DNA from 3 places in the Pseudonocardia sediminis genome. Region 2 is predicted to be linked to each of the others. Evidence: riboswitches for the same ligand, from Rfam matches in the RefSeq annotation. Region 2 holds a riboswitch; each other region holds the start of a gene.
The links. A riboswitch is a leader RNA that binds a small molecule or an ion and turns the genes downstream of it on or off. The one in region 2 is predicted to bind S-adenosylmethionine.

Region 1 (6,011 bases), 2.9 Mb from region 2:
GGGGATCACCGGCCGTGTGGAGGTCGCCGGGCCGCTCCCGTTGTCGCGTCCGCGCCGGTGGGCCACGATCGGTCCACGACTCCGGCCGGACGTCGAGGACGTGCCGCCGGTCGGTGTCGAGGCAGCGTCGCCGCGAGCCCGTCCCGACCCCTTTGCGCCCGGCCCGGTTCCGGCCCGGCCGGCGTCCACCTCCGGAGGTTCCCGTGTCCGTCGCCTCGTTCCCGACCCCCGACCGCGCCCAGGCCGCCCGCACCGTCCTGCTGGCGAAGAAGCGTCTCGGCCTGCGCTGGGAGAAGATCGCCGAAGCGGTCGGGAAGTCCACCGAGTGGACGACCTCGGCCCTGCTCGGGCAGCAGACCCTCACGCAGGAGCAGGCCGAGTCCGCCGGGTCCGTGCTCGACCTCGACGCCGACGTCGTGGAGGCCCTGACCCTGCCCCCGCAGCGGGGCGCCGACGCCGTCGACACCAGCGACCCGCTCGTCTACCGCCTCACCGAGATGGTGCAGGTCTACGGCGGCACCATCTCCGAGCTGGTCCGCGAGGAGTTCGGCGACGGCATCGTCTCCGCGATCGACTTCGAGCTGGACCTCCAGCGCGTCGAGGACCCGAAGGGCGACCGCTGCGTGATCACCCTCAACGGGAAGTTCCTGCCCTACCGCGTGTTCTGAGCGCTACAGCGCATCCCAGAAGCGGGTGAGGACGTCCGCGCCACGCTGCGGGTCCTGGGTCATCCACCAGTGGCCCAGGCCCTCCAGCACCACGGTGCGGGCGCCTGCCCGCTCGGCCGCACGGCGGCGCTGCGGGTCGGTGCCGACCATGTGGTCCTCGGTGGCCAGCAGCGACAGGCCCGGCCGGGCGGCGGCCTTCTCCAGCTCCGCGCCGCGGCGTGCGACGGCGGGCTGCGCGGCCGAGCGGTAGAGGGTCAGGATGCACTCCCCCATCGCGGCGTTCATCCCGGCGGCGACCTTCTCGGCCACCCCGCCCTCCATGCCCCGGCTGCTCAGGCGCGCAGCCGCGTCGGCCGCCGGCGCGCCGACCATCTGCGCGACCGCCGCCTCGCCGGTCTCCGGGGTCTGCCAGGCCTGCGCGAGGTCGTGCCAGACGTAGTCCTCGTCGAACACCCCGACGATGTCGCTGACCCAGCTGCGCAGCAGGTCCGGACGGGCCATCGCGACGTTGACGACGTGCCCGCCGCCCCAGTCGTGCCCGACCAGGTCCACCGGCGCCCCGCTGCTCGCCCGCAGCTCCTCGAGCTCGGCGACCAGCCAGTCGCGGTAGCCGTCCATCGTCGCGGAGAAGCCGTCCGGGACGGGCGCGCCGAACCCGGGTGGGGAGAGCAGGACGACGTCGCGGCCCTCCAGACGTTCGACGAGCGGACCCCAGACGTCCGCGGTCTCGGGGTTGCCGTGCACGAACACCACCGTCATGGCGATGATCGTAGGGACGGCCCCCGACGGTTCCGTCCCGGTGCCGCCGCACCCCGGTCGAGACGACCCGGTGGCGGGGGATAACATTGCTCGCTGAGCGCTCGGCGTGCTCGCCCGGAACGGTTGTCCGTTCGGCCTCGCCGGAGCCGGACGACGAACTCGAGCAAAGCCGAACTCACCAGGCAGGAAGACCAGAGGCAGACGCGTGGCCAACATCAAGTCCCAGATCAAGCGGGTCAAGACCAACGAGAAGCGCCGCGAGCGCAACAAGGCGGTCAAGTCGTCGGTCAAGACCGCGATCCGCCGCTTCCGCGAGGCCGCCGCCTCGGGCGACGAGAACGCCCCGGAGCTGCAGCGCAAGGCCGCGAAGGCCCTGGACAAGGCGGCCGGCAAGGGCGTCATCCACCGCAACCAGGCCGCCAACCGCAAGTCGGCCATGGCCCAGCGGCTGAACAAGGTCGACGCCTGAGGTAACCCCTCACGCACGTCCCGACGACGGCGCTGCCCACTCCCGTGGGGCAGCGCCGTCGTCGTGTTTCCGGGGCCGCCACCTGCGGACGGTCCCCTGCCCAGCACATGCGGCCGGTTCCCCTGCCCAGCCGCGCGCCGGGTCTTCCACTGCGCGTTCCGCGTCGTTCCGCGGGCGCGGCCGCGATCGCTCGACGACGCCGGGCGCGCGTCTGCATGACGGGCGCGCGCGGCGTGGTGCCCGAGCGCGAACGGCGTGGTGCCGATCCTGGATGCGCGACCGAGGCGCACCCGGCGGTCCGCCGGAGGCGAGGGCCGAGCTCCCGGATCAGCGGGTGGCGCGGGCGTCCAGGACGGCGAGGACGGCGCGTTCCAGGGCGTAGGCGGGGTCCGGGGAGGCGCCCTTCACGTCGGCGTTGACCCTCGCGGTGGCGGCGACGGCGACCGCGAGGGTCTCCGGACGCCAGGCGCGGACCTGGCCCTGGGCCTTGCGGATCTTCCAGGGCGGCATGCCCAGCTCCCCGGCGAGGCGGTTCGGGTCCCCGCGACCGGCCGAGCCGACCTTGGCCAGCGTGCGGACCGCGTCGGCCAGGGCGTCGGCGATCAGCACGTGCGGGGTGCCGATCACGAGTGCCCAGCGCAGGGCCTCCAGCGCGCCCGGGCGGTCCCCCGCGATCGTGGCGTCGGCGACGGCGAAGCCGGTCGACTCGGCGCGCCCGCGGTAGTACTGCCGCACGCCGTGCTCGTCGACCCGTCCGCCGGTGTCGGCCACCAGCTGACCGGCCGCGGCGGCGAGCTCGCGCAGGTCCGACCCCACGGCCTCGACCAGCACCGGGACCGCGTCCGGGGTGATGCTGCCGCCGTGCCTCCGCACCTCCGCGCGCACGAAGTCCGCCCGCTGCTCGGGGCGGGTGATCCGGGCGCAGTCGGTCGTCTCCGCCCCGGCCTTGCGCATCAGGTCGACCACGGCCTTGCCACGCGCACCGCCCGCGTGCTGGGCGACCAGCACGATCCCCGGCGCGGGGTCCTTCGCATAGGCGGCGATGGCCGCGGTGAGGTCCTTGTTCGCCTCGTGCGCGGCCATCAGCACGATCACCCGCGCCTCGGCGAACAGCGACGGGCTGAGCAGGCCGGCCAGCTCGCCCGGGGCGATGTCGGAGGTGCGGATCCGCCGCAGCTCGACGTCCGGGTCCTGCGTCCGGCACCGCCGCACGATGTCCTCGACGGCGCGTTCGGCCAGCAGCTCCTCCTCGCCGACGACGAGCTGGAGCTGCGCGGGAGGGCCGTCGTCACGTGCCGCGGGGCTCACGTGACCATGGTGGCCCACCACACCGACATCGGGTGACCCGGATCCCGTTCGGTGTTCTCGACTGGAAAACGTCGTCGGCGGTGTCGTAGTGTCAAGCTGCCTCCGTGTGATCACGGGTGGTCACAACTGCATATGGCTCATCCAGAGGGGCAGAGGGAACGGCCCGTTGAAGCCCCGGCAACCGACGTCGCACGACGATCCGCCCGATCACGTCTCCACGTGACCGGACGTCGACGAACACGGTGCCAACTCCGGCCCGCACAGTGCGGGACAGATGAGGAGATCACGTGACACTCACTGCTGCCCACGAGACGGCCACCAGCTACGACCTGGGCCCCGCTCGTGCTCTCAGCTGCCGCGAATGCGGCCACGAAGTCCCCCTCGCCGCCGAGTTCGCGTGCCCGCGATGTTTCGGCCCGCTCGAGGTGGCCTACGACTTCCCGAACGTCACCCGCGCCTCCATCGAGGCCGGCCCGAAGTCGATCTGGCGCTACAAGGACCTGCTGCCGGTGCCCACCACGGTCGCCGAGCACCCGAACACCGAGCCCGGCCTGACCCGACTGATCCAGGCCGACCGGCTCGCCGCCGCGCTGGGCGTGCGCAAGCTCTGGGTCAAGGACGACACCGGCAACCCGACGCACTCGTTCAAGGACCGCGTCGTCGCCGTCGCCCTGGCCGCTGCCCGTGAGCTGGGCTTCACGGTCCTGTGCTGCCCCTCGACCGGGAACCTGGCCAACGCCGTCGCCGCCGCCGCGGCCCGCGCCGGGTGGGATTCGGTCGTGCTGATCCCGTCCTCGCTGGAGCAGGCCAAGATCACGACGACCGCCGTGTACGGCGGCACGCTGCTCGCCGTCGACGGCAACTACGACGACGTCAACCGCCTCGCCACCGAGCTCGCGGCCGAGCACGAGGAGTGGGCGTTCGTCAACGTCAACGTCCGCCCCTACTACGCCGAGGGCTCCAAGACGCTGGGCTACGAGGTCGCCGAGCAGCTCGGCTGGCGCCTGCCGCAGCAGATCGTGGTGCCGGTGGCGTCCGGGTCGCAGCTGACCAAGGTCGACAAGGGCTTCCAGGAGTTCGGCAAGCTCGGGCTCGTCGAGCCGACCCCCTACACCGTGTTCGGTGCACAGGCCACGGGCTGCTCGCCGGTCGCGACCGCGTTCGAGGCCGGTCACGACGTGATCCAGCCGGTCAAGCCGGACACGATCGCCCGCTCGCTGGCCATCGGCAACCCGGCCGACGGCCCGTACGTGCTGGACTCGGTGCGCCGCACCGGGGGTTCGGTCGGGCACGTGACCGACGCCGAGGTGGTCGAGGGCATCCGCCTGCTCGCGCAGACCGAGGGCGTGTTCGCCGAGACCGCGGGCGGGGTCACCGTCGCGACCGCGAAGAAGCTGATCGAGGCCGGGAAGATCGACCCCGACGCCGAGACCGTCCTGCTGATCACCGGTGACGGACTCAAGACGCTCGACGCCGTGTCCGGCGAGGTCGGCCCGACCGCGACCGTGCCGTCGACCAGCAAGGCCGTCCGCGAGGCCCTGGCCCACCTGGCCTGAGCCACGCCGAGCACGACTCACGGGAGCGCCCGGCCGGACCCGTTCCGGCCGGGCGCTCCCGCGTCCGGTGGCGGTCATCTGCCACCGGACCGGCGGGGAGCGGGCTGCGGGTCGCCGCGGGCGACGAGGGCCATCTCCGGGCGGCCGTCGCCGTCGGAGTCCTCCGCGGCGGTGACGGCGACGTCGCCGGACTGGTCGGTGCGGGCGACGACGACCCCGGCGCCGGTCAGGGCGTCCATCATCCCGGGGTTCGGATGCCGGTAGGTGTTGCCGGCACCGACGCTGACCAGCGCAGCGCGCGGGCGCACGGCGTTGAGGAACGGCACGGAGCTGTAGCGGCTGCCGTGGTGCGGCATCTTGAGAACGTCGGCCTGCAGCGGGACGCCGGCGTTCAGCAGGTCGCCCTGCGACTCCAGCTCCACGTCGCCGGTGAGCAGCACGCTCCCGGCCGGGGTCTGCGCGCGCAGCACCAGCGAGCCGTCGTTGACCGCGGTGCCGTCGTCGGGGTCGACGTACTCCGAGGGGTGCAGCGGGCCGAGTACGTCGATCCGCAGCGCCGGCCAGGTCAGTGACCGCCCGGCCGCGAGCCCGACCAGCGGCGCACCGGCGGTGGCCGCCGCTGCAGCCACCTTCTGCAGGCCCCAGCGGGGCTCGCGGACCGGCCCGACGGCGACGGCGGAGGTCGGACGGTCGCGCAGGGCGCCGTTGATGCCGCCGATGTGGTCGGCGTGCAGGTGGCTGAGCACGAGCAGCGCGATCCCCTGCACGCCGAGGCGGTCCAGGCAAGCGTCGGTGGCACCGTCCTGCGGCCCGGTGTCGACCATCACGACCCAGCCCGGCGTCCCGGTGGCGAGCACCAGCGCGTCGCCCTGACCGACGTCGCACGCGACCGCGCTCCACCCGGCCGGTGGCCACCCCGGTGGGACCACCCGGGTCGGGACCAGCACCAGCAGCAGGCCGAGCAGGACCGCCAGCAGCAACGCGCGGATCCGCGGTCGCCGGCCCAGCGCGAGCAGGACCAGCAGCACCCCGGTGAGCAGCAGCGCACCACCGAGCCCGTCCGGCCACGGCAGCGCGCCACCCGGGACGGCGGCCGCGTGGTCGGCGACGAACACCAGCCACCGCACGGCGGGCCCGGCCAGCCACGCGCACGCCTGCGCCGCGTCCGGGCTGAGCGGCGAGACGACCGCACCCAGCACGCCGAGCACCGTCGCCGGGGCGACGGCCGGGACGACCAGCAGGTTCGCCACG
Region 2 (6,011 bases):
ATGCCGCTGCCCCTACCCACTTGCGGACGAGCTCGGGGTGGCGGGCGACGTAGTCGCGGGCCACCTCCTCGACGTCCTCGTTGTCCAGGTCGACCCGCTTCAACATCTGCTCGACGTCGGGCACCGGCAGCTCGAAGCGCTGCAGCATCGAGACGAACCGCGGGGCCGATGTCTGGAGTTCCTTGCTGGCGGCGGTCCAGGCCGCGTAGTCCGGCATGGCGCAGGCGCCGTCACCGGTGTCGAAGCAGCCGTCCTTCGCCGGCGTCGGTTCGTCGAGCTTGGTCATCTCGAACTCTTCGAACACGTAGTGCGGGTGGTAGAGGTAGACCAGGATCGGCGAGCGCCGCTCGTAGGCCCGGCGCAGCTCGGCGAGCTGCGCGGCCTCGCTGGACGACACCTGCTCCAGGTTGAGCTTGTAGCCGGCGAGACGCTTCGTGTTCTGCTCGGTGGTCAGGAAGCTGGGGTCGGAGTCGATCAGCTTGCCGTCCAGCGCCGCCGCGTAGTCGTTGAGCTGGGTGACGCTCTTCAGGCCGGCCAGCGGCTGGCCCGGCGCCGTCGCGTAGGTCGGCACGTACCAGCCCTGCTCGGCGCCGCCGTAGGTCTGGTGGACCATCTCGATCTTCTCCGCGGCCTTGGCCGCGAGCTTCTTCTGGTTCGGCATAGCGACCTCGGAGAGCAGGTCGACGTCGCCGCGCTGGGCCCCGGCCCACGCCGTCGCCGGGCCCACCTGGATGGTCTTGAACTCGCCCACTCCGAGCCCGGGGTGGCCGGCGACGACCTCGGCGAGGATGGCGTTGGTCAGCTTCGCCGCGCTCCACGGGAACTGTGCGGCCCGGACGGTGACGCTGTCGTTCGCGCCGGACGCGCCGCACGCGGCCAGCGTCGCGACGGCCAGCACCAGCGCGAGGACCAGGCGCACGGTGCGGAGGGGTGGTTTCATCGGGTGAACCTACTGTCCGAAGTCGGTGGTGCGCAGCACCTCGACGCCGAGGGGACCGTCCCCGCGCAGCGTTACGCGGTGCATCACGCGCCGCGCGTCGCCGTAGTCGCGGTTCGCGTAGTGCGCCGTCGAGCGGTTGTCCCACATCGCGACGTCGCCCTCGGCCCACCGGTGCCGGACGATGTGTTCGGGCTTGGTGAGGTGGGCGTAGAACAGGTCCAGCAGGTACCGGCTCTCCGCGTCCGACACCCCGACGATGCGGGTGGTGAAGCCCGGGTTCACGAACAGCGACTTGCGGCCGGTCTCCGGGTGCACCCGGACCACGGGGTGCACGACCGGCTCCAGCATGGTGACCGTCTCGCCCTCCCACTCGCTGCCCTGGCCCTGCTGGCGCTGCAGGAGGCGCTCGCCGAAGTCGCGGAAGCCGTCGTGCTCGGCGGAGAGCTCGTCGGCCAGGCGTTGCACGGCGGGGGAGAGCGAGGCGTAGGCGAGCTCCAGGTCGGCCCAGTTCGTGTCGCCCCCCGAGGGCGGCAACGTGACCGCGCGCAGGATCGAGCCCAGCGGCGGGCGCTTCATGAACGTGACGTCGGTGTGCCAGACGTCGGAGAAGCCGTCGTCGGCGCTGTCGAGGGCGTAGATCTCGGTGTGCGCGTCGTCGATGCCGGGGACGACCGGATGCGACGCCGTCAGCTCCCCGAGCCGGTTGCCCAGGCGCACCTGCGCGTCCGGGTCGAGGGTCTGGCCGCGGAAGAACAGCACCTTGTGCGCCGTGAGCGCGGCACGCACGTCGGCGACGACCGTGTCGTCGGCGGTGGCCAGGTCGAGGCCGTGCACGAGCGCGCCGAAGCCGGGGCCGAGCGGCTCCAGGTCGAGCGAGCCGGTTCGCGGACCGGAAGCGGACAGGGTGGCGCTGGACATGGAGGCTCCTCGGACGTGCGGGCAGACGTGACCCGGGTCGGACACACGACTCCCGCGGGATCGGACGGGGGAGGGGTCGCCGTCGGCAGGATCCGGACGGCGGGCGTCAACGACAGGTGTAGCCCGCGGTCCTCATGAGGTCGACGTGACGACGGCACGTCAGGTTCCGGGCGCCGGGCATCCGTTGATCCTGTGCAGGCGAGCGCTGTGAGTCAACCCTCGTGGGGTCGATCACGCTGCGCCGCAGCGTTGCGTACCCACCGGACCGGCCAGGCCGAGCGGGTCGGCGTCGCGCGGGTCCGGGGTCGGCGCCCACCGGCCGTCGACGACGGCGTAGTCCCAGCGGGGCCCCTCGGCGACGAGCGCGGTCAGGGCGGAGAGGAGACGGTCGACGTCCTCGGCGGTGCTGCCCAGGCCGAGGCTGGCGCGCACGGCGTTCCCGTCGCCGGCCCCGTCCCCGCCGTCGGCGAGCCGGGCCAGCAGCGGGTGCGCGCAGAAGCGGCCGTCCCGGACCCCGATCCCGTGCTCGGCCGACAGGTACGCCGCGACCAGCCCGGCCGGGACGCCGTCGACGACGAAGCTCGCGACCGCCACCCGGTCCGGGGAGTCGTTCCAGATGCGCAGCGACGTGACGCCGTCGATCGCGTCGAGCCCGTCGGTGAGGCGGGTGAGCAGGGCGCGTTCGTGGGCGGGGGCGACCTCGTCCAGCAGGGGTGCGAGGGTCCGGCAGGCCGCCGCGAGCGCGGCGGCGCCGAGGACGTTCGGGGTGCCGGCCTCGTGCCGGTGCGGAGCGGGCGCCCACGCGGCCTCGGCGGTCGTCCCGTGGATGCCGACGTGGGCGACGGCACCGCCGCCGGCCAGGTGCGGCGCGGCCTCGTCGAGCCAGTCCCGGCGCCCGACGAGGGCGCCCGTGCCGTAGGGCGCGTAGAGCTTGTGCCCGGACAGGGCCACGTAGTCCGCGCCCCAGGCGGCGAGGTCGATGCGGCGGTGCGGTGCGGTCTGCGCGGCGTCGACGACGACGCGGGTGCCGTAGGCGTGGGCGATGTCGACGACCTGCGCGATCGGGAGCGTCTCGCCGGTGACGTTGGAGGCACCGGTGACGGCGAGCAGCGCGAAGGAGCCGCGGGCCAGCGCGTCGTCGACGGCGGCGAGCGTCGCGTCGACGCCGGCGCGGGCCGCGATCACCCGCGAACCGGGCCGGGACTGCCAGGGCAGCAGGTTCGCGTGGTGCTCCACGTCGAGGGTCAGCACCGGGCCGGGGACGCAGGAGGCGAGCAGGTTCAACGAGTCCGTGGTGTGGCGGGTGAACACCGTGACGTCGCCCGGGCGGGCGCCGACGAACTCCGCGACGGTCGTCCGGGCCGCCTCCAGCACGCGGGTGCACACCTGGGAGGCGTAGCCGGCGCCGCGGTGGACGCTCGCGTACCAGGGAAGCAGGGCGTTCACCTCGTCGGCGACGGCCTGCAGGGCGGGCGCGCTCGCGGCGACGTCGAGGTTGGCGTAGCGCACGCAGCGGCCGTCGACGAGCGGGACCTGCAGGTCGGCTCCGACGACGGAGGGAAGGTCCACGGCGGTCGCGGCGGGGGCGGTGGCAAGGGCGTGGGACATGGCGGTTCCTCGGGTCGATCAGGACCCTCAGACGTGCCGACGGGTCCGCGCTTGCCGCACGCGGGTGTCGCGCCGGCCCGGTCCTCACCCGGAGCACCCCACCGCGGAGGAGGGTTGCCGGCCAGCGAGCCGGGGCTTGACGCTGGCGCTCATGACCTGGCGGTGAAGTTACGAGCGCGTGATCGCCGATGTCAAGTGCGTGGGGCCGGGGCGTCGCGCATCACGTTCTTCATCGGAAGTGTTGACAGGCGACGGGAGTGGCTACCTAGAGTCGTGTCAGTACCCGATCACGGGTGCGCACCATCCAGAGCGGCCGAGAGACCTGGCTCGTCGACGCCGCAGCAACCCCCCGCATCCCGCGGGTGCGGGTGCTCACGCCGGGACCGATGGGGGGATCGATGAACGGAAACGCGGTGCGCGTGCCGTCCGTCGACCGCGCCTCCTTCCACGGGCGCTGCCGTCGTCACGTGGATCTCCTGCGCGTCACCAGCGCGGCCTGTCCGGCCTGACCGCCCCGGACCGGCCCCACCACCCGCAGTAGGCGGCGCCCCGCGCGCCGCAGGAAGCGGTCACCACCCATGTCCACTTCGGACCACCTTCGTCTCGCCGTCGCGCTGAGCGACGCCGGATGGCACCCCGCCGCCTGGCGCGAGGCCGACGCCCGCCCCGGTGAGCTGTTCACCGCCCGTTACTGGGCCGACCTCGCGGCGATCGCCGAGCGCGGCCTGCTCGACCTGATCACGATCGAGGACGGGTTCGGACTGCAGTCGACCGATCACCTCGCGGAGTCCGACCGGCGCACCGACCAGGTGCGCGGGCGGCTCGACGCGCATCTCGTCGCGGCCCTGCTCGCGCCCCTGACCAGCAGGATCGGACTCGTCCCCACCGTCACCACGACGCACACCGAGCCGTTCCACGTCGCGAACGCGCTCGCCACGCTCGACCACGACAGCCTCGGCCGCGCCGGGTGGCGGGTGCAGGTCTCGGCCCGCGCCGACGAGGCGCGCCACCTCGGGCGTCGCGCCCTGCCCGGCGTCCGCCGCGAGCACCTGGACACCCCGGAGACCGCCCGGGTCGTGCAGGAGCTCTTCGACGAGGCCGCGGACGCCGTCGAGGTCGCGCGCCGGCTCTGGGACAGCTGGGAGGACGACGCGGAGATCCGCGACGACGCCACCAACCGCTTCGTCGACCGGGACAAGCTGCACTACATCGACTTCTCCGGGGACCACTTCGACGTCCGCGGGCCCGCGATCACCCCGCGCCCGCCGCAGGGGCATCCGCTGGTCACCGTGCTCGCGCACCGCGAGGTGCCCTACCGCCTCGCCGCCCGCTCCGCCGACGTCGTGTTCGTGACCCCGCAGGACGTGGACGACGTCGCGTCGGTGATCGGTGACGTGCGCGCCGCGGAAGCGGCGGTCGGACGAGAGGGGGAGCCGCTGCGGATCCTCGGCGACCTGGTGGTCCTGCTCGACCACACGCAGGCCGCGGCGCAGGAGCGCCTGGCCCGCCTCGACGCCCGCGACCCGCTGCGCTCCGACGCCGCGATCCTCGCCACCACCCCGTCCGACCTGGCCGACCTGCTGGTCGCCTGGCACGAGGCCGGCCTCGACGGCTTCCGCCTGCGCCCGGGCGTCCTCCCCGACGACCTGAACGCAATCGCCGACGCGCTCGTCCCCGAGCTGCAGCGCCGCGGCGCGTTCCGCACCGCCTACGACGACACCACCCTGCGCGAGCGGTTCGGGCTCTCCCGCCCGGCCAGTCGCTACGCCACCGCCGGGAGCACCGCATGACCCGCAAGCAGATCATCCTCGGGGCGTACTTCCCCGGCGTGAACCACGACACCGTCTGGAGCGACCCCGCCTCCGGGAGCCACATCGACTTCGCCTCGTTCGCGCACTGGGCCCGCACCGCCGAGCGCGGCAAGCTGGACCTGCTGTTCCTCGCCGAGGGCCTGCGCCTGCGCGACCGCGGGGGCGCGATCTTCGACCAGGACGTCGTCGGGCGTCCGGACACGTTCACCGTGCTCGCCTCGCTGGCCGCGATCACCTCGCACATCGGCCTGGCCGGGACGATCAACTCCACCTACAACGAGCCCTACGAGCTGGCGCGCAAGTTCGCGACGCTGGACCTGCTCTCCGGCGGCCGCGCCGCCTGGAACGTCGTGACCAGCTCGGACGCCGACACCGGCGAGAACTTCCGGCGCGGCGGGTTCCTCGGGCACCACCAGCGCTACTCCCGGGCCCGCGAGACGCTCGAGCTCGTCCGCCGGCTGTGGGACTCCTGGGGTTCCGACGCGGTCGTCGCCGACAAGGACGCCGCCCGGTTCCTGCGCGACGGCGACGTCGGGGACTTCGCGTTCTCCGGCGAGCAGTTCGACGTCTCCGGCCGGTTCACCACCCCGCGCAGCCCGCAGGGGCACCCGGTGATCCTGCAGGCCGGGGAGTCGCCGTCCGGCCGGGACTTCGCCGCCGCGCACTCGGACGCGATCTTCTCCCGCTACCAGAAGTTCGACGAGGCCAAGGCGTTCTACGACGACGTCAAGTCC
Region 3 (6,011 bases), 4.3 Mb from region 2:
GTGCTGACCGGTCCACCGGACGCCGCGGAGCGCCCGACGAGAGCTGGTCAACTCCGAGATGTTCCCGGTCCCGTAGGTGTCGACGAGGGTCTTGAGCCTCCGTCCTCGGGATTCGTCGGCCATGTCGACCGACGCGACGGCGACGACGGCGACTGCCTGCCGACGGTCGGTCACCTGGAGGAGGACGCGGTACATCGCAGCGCATCGATTCGCGGCGAAGTAGCTCCTCACCTGCCCGTAGGACAGTCGTGCGCAGTCGTCGTCCGACGACGTCGAGAGGACCTCGACGCGGAGGTTCTGATCGGTCAAACGCCGGACGAGAGCCGTGGTGTCGCGGTCGCGTGCCTTCGACTGGGTCTTACCGGTCCCGGATCTTCCGGCGGCACCGCTGCTTCCGGCAGACGACCCGATCGCGCCGCCGTTGATCCCGATTCCGACGACCACGGCGAGGATCACGGCGAGGACACCGGAACTCTTGATCCACCGACCGTCCGGTCCGCGCGGTTGATTCCGCCCACTCACCAAGATCCTCCGCGGTCGACGTCGCCGCGGCTCGATCGTGTGGAGAGGTTTCTCCATGCCGCACGGGTGATGCGTCGTCGATTCGGTACGGAGCGTTACCCCGACGGTGTGGATCGGTGCCGTCGCCACCGGCGCAGCGGGATGATCGATCTGTGAGGTGCGATCGGTGCCACGGGTGGCACCGATCGTCACCCACAGATCGATCATGACGGCGCCGGCGAGGACATCGGGAGCTGCCGGTCCACGCGAGGAGCCGGGCGGGGACGGGCCCGTCGGAGCACACTCGCTCCATGGCGACGGTCCGCACGGCCTCCCGCGCGGTGCTCGTCGTCGCGGCGTTCCTGGCCGTGGCCGCGGCGTGCAGCCGGCTGTCCGCCACGGAGGCTCCCGAGCCGGCGCCGGCGGGCGGGCCCACCGCGGTCGACGCGGCGTTCGTCCAGCACATGCTGCCGCACCACCGGCGGGCGATCGAGGTCGGTGAGCTGGCCGCGGCCCGGGGCACCGACCCTCGCGTGCGGGCCTTCGGGCGGCGGATCGTCGCCGAGCAGACACCCGAGGAGCAGCGGCTCACCAGCTGGGTCACCGAGCTCGGCCTCACCCCGCAGTCCGGGGACGCGACGGCGGCCGCCGGCTGGATCGACGATGCGACGCTCGCCCGTCTGACGGCGGCACCGGCGGCGGAGTTCGACCGCGACGTGCTGCTGGCGTCGGCCGACAGCGAGACGGGGGCCGCGGAGATGTCGCGCCTCGAGCTCGACGGTGGGACGTTCGGCCCGGCCCGCGAGCTGGCGACGTCGATCTCCACCGCGCCCACCGGCGAACTCCCGGAGCTGCGCCGCCTGGCCGCCGACCTGCCGGGATCGTGAGCGCGCTCAGGCCGGCGGGAGCCCGATCGTCCAGCCGGTGACGTCACGCAGGGCGATCTGCCAGCAGGCGGGTTCCTGGTAGGCGGGCACCGCGTTGTGCACGGGCGCGATCAGGGCGTCGGTGAAGTAGATCCAGTGGATGTCCTTCATCGGGATGTCCCGGCCGGGGGTGTCGTCGTTGCGCTCCTCGGCCATCTGGTCGAACATCGAGGCCATCGCCTGGGCGGACTCGTTGTGCGGGTCGTCCCGGGTCAGGTCGCGCAGCTGCTCGCCGAGACGGTGAAGCCAGGCCGTCGGGTGCACGGCGTTGCCGAACACGAGCCCGGCCGATGTGGCCACCGTCAGCGGGACGCTGTTGCCCTCGTCGCGGTAGGCGATGGAGAGCACCGACTGGAGGTAGCTCGGTGCGCTCAGCTCCGGGATCGTGACGACGCGTTGGGCGTCGGTCATTCCTGCCGGGCTGTCCGCATTCACCGTCATGCACTCACGGTAGGCAGCCGTTGCGCCGGGAGATACCGCCACCTGTCGGTGCGACGAGAATCGATCAGAGCAGGGACGGCCAGGTGAGCGCCGCCCCGCCCCAGGTCGCGCCCCCGCCGAACGCGGAGAGCACGACCCTGTCGCCCCCACGGAGCGTGGCCGCGGCCTGCGACAACGCCAGCGGGATCGACGCGGCGGCGGTGTTGCCGACGTGTTCGAGGTTGCTCACCGCCCGCTCGCGCGGCAGCCCGAGCCGGTCGCAGACGGCGTCCAGGATCCGCTGGTTGGCCTGGTGCCCGACGAACCGGTCGACGTCGCCGACGCCCCAGCCCACCCGGTCCATGACGGTCCGCGCGGACTCGGTCATCCGCGCCACCGCCTGCCGGTAGACAGCCTGGCCCTGCATCGCGAACGGGGTCGCCGCGTCCGGGACGATGATCAGGTCTTCGCCGTCACCGTCGCTGCCCATCTCCAGGGCCAGCACCTCGCCCGCCTCGCCCGGGGTCCCGGCGCGGAGGACGACCGCCCCGGCTCCGTCGCCGAACAGGAACGCCGTGGCCCGGTCCTCGGGGTCGACGAGCGTGGAGAACGTGTCCGCCGCGATCAGCAGCACCGAGCCGGCCTGCCCGGCGGTGATCATCGCGCTCGCGGTGGCCAGGCCGTAGAGGAAGCCGGAGCACACGGCGTTGAGGTCGAAGGCGGGCACGGTGCCGAGCCCGATCCGGGTCGCCACCGCCGGTGCCGTGGCCGGGACCGGGTGGTCCGGGGTGCTCGTGGCCACGACGACCATGTCCACCGCCGAGACCCCGGCCGACTTCAGGGCGAGCGTCCCGGCCTCGACGGCCAGGTCGGAGGTGCTCGTCCCGCCCCGGACGATGTGACGTGACCCGATACCGCTGCGTGTCCGGATCCACTCGTCGGTGGTGTCCAGACGTGCAGCGAGGTCGTGGTTCGTCACGACGTCCGGTGGCAGGCTGTGACCGATGCCGGTCAGTACGGCCGCGCGAGATGGCATGTACGGGACCCGCGTCCTGTCGTAGGTGTGAACCCACTGTAGTTCGCGGTGCGGTTACCGCCCGGTTCGATTTCAGGACGTGACGAGTCTCGTGCTCACCGTGGGCGGCGCCCGGAACAGGTCCAGCACCGGGCATCGCGCGTCGACCTCGGCGAGGAGCCGGACGTAGTCCTCCGCCGGCGCCGGTCCCTGCGGGTGGACCGCGATCCGGACGTCGTCGAGGCCGGGCCGGACGGTGCCCTCCAGTCCGAAGAACCCACGGACGTCGAGCTCGCCCTCGACGTCCACGCGGACGTCGTCGAGCGGGATCCCGAGAGCCGAGGCCTGGTACCGGTACGTCGCGATCTGCGACGAGACCAGCGCGGCCAGCGCCAGCTCGACCGGGTTCAGCGATCCGCCCAGGTCGACGGGCTCGTCGGGCGCGCCGGACTCGCGCCGGATCCGGACGCCGTCGGCACCGGAGCCGGTGGCGAGGAACGAGATCCGGGCGTTGGCCGCGTCCTGGTCGATCTCGGCGACGGCGGCGTCGAGCAGGGTCGCCGGGTCGACGACGGGGGCGCTCATCGATCGTCCTCCGGCTGCTCGACCACGGTCAGGTGCGGGGTGCGGGCGAGCGCCCGGCGGGCCATCGCGAGCTCCTGCGCGACCTCGGCGGTGATCAGCTCGGCGTGCAGGCCCCGATCCTCCGGGGAGTGCGGGGCGAGCGCACGGTGACGGGCGACGAGCGCCTCGAGGCTGTCGAGCAGGCGGTCGCCGACGGCCGAGCGGCGCTGGGACCGGGACGGTGCGGGCGTGCGGAGTGGGGCGGTGGCAGGTGTGGACATGCGGATGCTCCGGAAGGTGCGAGGGATCGGGACGCGTCGGCGGCCACGGGGCCGCGAGGCATCACCGACAGAGCGCCGCTCCGGTCCGGCAGAGGTCGACGTGGCGACGCCTGCACCAGATCGACTTCGACCACACCGACACCGCGAGGGCGTCGTTCGCCGGGGTCTTCACGTCGGTCTCCCATCGGTCCCGGCGGTAGCACCCACGTGTGCGGGTTGCTGCGGCGTCGTCGATCCGGGTCTCTCGGCCGCTCAGGATGGCAAGTCCCCAGCAAACCCGGTGCGGAGGCGGAGTGTCAAGGAGACGGTGGCCGGGCCACGTCACTCCCCTGACGACGAACGGACCGCCAGGGGCCTGGCGCATCACTCGTCTGCCGAGTTGGTGACGGTGGGCGATGAAGAGCCGAGGTCGTACTCCTCCGATCGTGGTGATCATGACCACCGCCGGGATAGTCTGCTGCCGTTCCGGCCGAACCGATCTTCCCCACGGCCCGCGACGTCCCGGCCCGGTGTCCCCCGCACCGAGCGGCCGGCCCCCACCCCGGGAGTCCCATGACCCTGCCGCAGGGCACCCGGCCCGGTCGGCGACCGCCCGGGCCGCCCGTCGTGGCGGGGCTGCTGGCCGGGACCGCGGTCGCGGTGGTCGGGCTCGGTCTGCTCTCGATCCAGGTCGCCGAGTCGCGGACGGGGCTGCGGGCCTGGTGGCCGGGGGTCGCCCCGGCGACGGTGGCGGTCGCGGTGGCCGCGGGCGGGTGCGGGCGGTGGCGCGCGCCGTCCGGTGCCCGCCGGGCCGCCCTGATGGCGGCGGTCCTGCTCACGGTGGGGGTCGCCGGGGCGGTGCTGCGGCTGCTGGTCGGTCGCCCGCCGGAGGTGGTCGTCGGGTGGGCGCTCGGGGACGTCGTGCAGGCGGCCACCGCCGGGCTCCTGCTCGCGGGACGGTTGCGTCTGCGCTCGCTCCCCGACCTGGGGCGGCTGCTGCTCGCGGCGGCGGCCGGCGCGCTCGTCGCGGCGGCCGTCATGACCCCGACCGCGCCGCCGCCGCTGTCCGACGAGCCCGTGCAGCTGTTCTGGTCGCTCGTCGCGTCGCGGTCGGCGGCGGTCCTGCTGCTGGTGCCGCTGGTGATGGCGTTTCCGCCGCGCCGCCGGCGGCGCCACCCGGCCGAGGCCGCCGGCCTGTGGGTGCTCGCGGTCGGGACGACCGTCGCGGCGTTCGCCCCGGGCCAGACCTGGCCGCTGGCGTTCCTGCCGCTGGCCGTCCTGGTCGGGACCGGGCTGCGGCTCGGCCCCCGGACCGTCGGCTGGCAGGTGCTGGTGGTCGGGCTGCTGGTGGCGCTACTGACGGTGCACGGCGGCGGCCCGTTCGCGGCCGCGGCCGTCTCGTCCCCGTACGCACCGCTCGCCCTGGTCCAGACGTTCCTCGTGGTGTGCGTGTTCGCCGTGCTCGTGGTGACGCTGACGGTGGCCCAGCGCGACGCCGCCCTGCGCGCACTCGCCGACCGGCTGGAGTTCGACCGGGCCGTCCTGGAGACCGTCGACGCCGGGGTCCTGGCCTGCGACGCCGACGGCCGGATCGTGCTGCGCAACCCGGCGCACCGCAGGATCACCGGCGTCGCCGACGACGAGCCGGTCGACCCGGACGTCCTGGCGCAGCGCCTGTCGGTGTCCGAACCGGACGGTCCCGTCCCGCCGTCGCGGACGCCGTTGCGTCGCGCCCTGGCCGGGGAGGTCCTGACCGGACTGCAGCTGCGGATCGAGCCGCCGGGCGAGCCGCACCACCAGGTCGTCGCGCACGCCCGCCCGATCACCGCGGGCGACGGACGCCTGCTGGGGGCCGTCGCCACGTTCACCGACGTCACCGGGGAACGCGTCGTGCAGGCCCGGCTGCAGGCCGCCGTCACGTTCCAGGACGCGGTCCTCGCGGCCAGCCCGGACATCATCTTCATCGCCGACGCCGGCACCCACGCCGTCCTCTGGGCCTCGCGCTCGGTGGAGACGATGCTCGGGTTCACCCCGGAGCAGGTGCTCGACCTCGACCGCCGCGACGGGCCCAGCCTGGTGCACCCGGAGGACCGCCCCGCGCTGCACGCCGCGAACGAGGCCGCGACCCGCCTGCTCGACGGCGACGTCCAGCCGCTGCGGGTGCGGGTGCGCGACGGGTCCGGGAGCCACCGTTGGCTCTCCCGCCGGGTCACCCCCTTCACCCGGGACCCGCAGGGACGGGTCACCGAGCTGCTCGGCGTCTCCCGCGACATCACCGACGTCGTCGAGTCCGAGCAGCGGATGGCCCACGCCGCCACCCACGAT

Region 1: another riboswitch for S-adenosylmethionine. It lies ahead of thrC (threonine synthase); the one in region 2 lies ahead of EV383_RS09040 (LLM class flavin-dependent oxidoreductase).
Region 3: another riboswitch for S-adenosylmethionine. It lies ahead of EV383_RS29285 (hypothetical protein); the one in region 2 lies ahead of EV383_RS09040 (LLM class flavin-dependent oxidoreductase).

Annotation. Positions count from the first base shown of each region.
Region 1 is NZ_SHKL01000001.1:4,807,794-4,813,804, forward strand. Features, by position in the region: gene cynS (cyanase) at 204-668, shown strand; gene EV383_RS22505 (alpha/beta fold hydrolase) at 672-1,427, opposite strand; gene rpsT (30S ribosomal protein S20) at 1,633-1,896, shown strand; gene holA (DNA polymerase III subunit delta) at 2,224-3,204, opposite strand; SAM riboswitch class I at 3,339-3,485, shown strand; gene thrC (threonine synthase) at 3,492-4,760, shown strand; gene EV383_RS22525 (DNA internalization-related competence protein ComEC/Rec2) at 4,835-6,011, opposite strand, start outside.
Region 2 is NZ_SHKL01000001.1:1,907,399-1,913,409, forward strand. Features, by position in the region: gene EV383_RS09015 (quaternary amine ABC transporter ATP-binding protein) at 1-2, opposite strand, end outside; gene EV383_RS09020 (glycine betaine ABC transporter substrate-binding protein) at 1-940, opposite strand, end outside; gene EV383_RS09025 (TauD/TfdA dioxygenase family protein) at 950-1,858, opposite strand; gene EV383_RS09030 (aminotransferase class V-fold PLP-dependent enzyme) at 2,090-3,466, opposite strand; SAM riboswitch class IV at 3,509-3,623, opposite strand; SAM riboswitch class I at 3,764-3,859, shown strand; gene EV383_RS09040 (LLM class flavin-dependent oxidoreductase) at 4,045-5,256, shown strand; gene EV383_RS09045 (NtaA/DmoA family FMN-dependent monooxygenase) at 5,253-6,011, shown strand, end outside.
Region 3 is NZ_SHKL01000001.1:6,250,406-6,256,416, reverse strand. Features, by position in the region: gene EV383_RS29310 (hypothetical protein) at 1-456, opposite strand, end outside; gene EV383_RS29305 (DUF305 domain-containing protein) at 813-1,388, shown strand; gene EV383_RS29300 (hypothetical protein) at 1,395-1,868, opposite strand; gene EV383_RS29295 (beta-ketoacyl-ACP synthase III) at 1,933-2,883, opposite strand; gene EV383_RS29290 (OsmC family protein) at 2,956-3,447, opposite strand; gene EV383_RS29285 (hypothetical protein) at 3,444-3,707, opposite strand; SAM riboswitch class I at 3,886-3,971, opposite strand; gene EV383_RS29280 (diguanylate cyclase domain-containing protein) at 4,260-6,011, shown strand, end outside.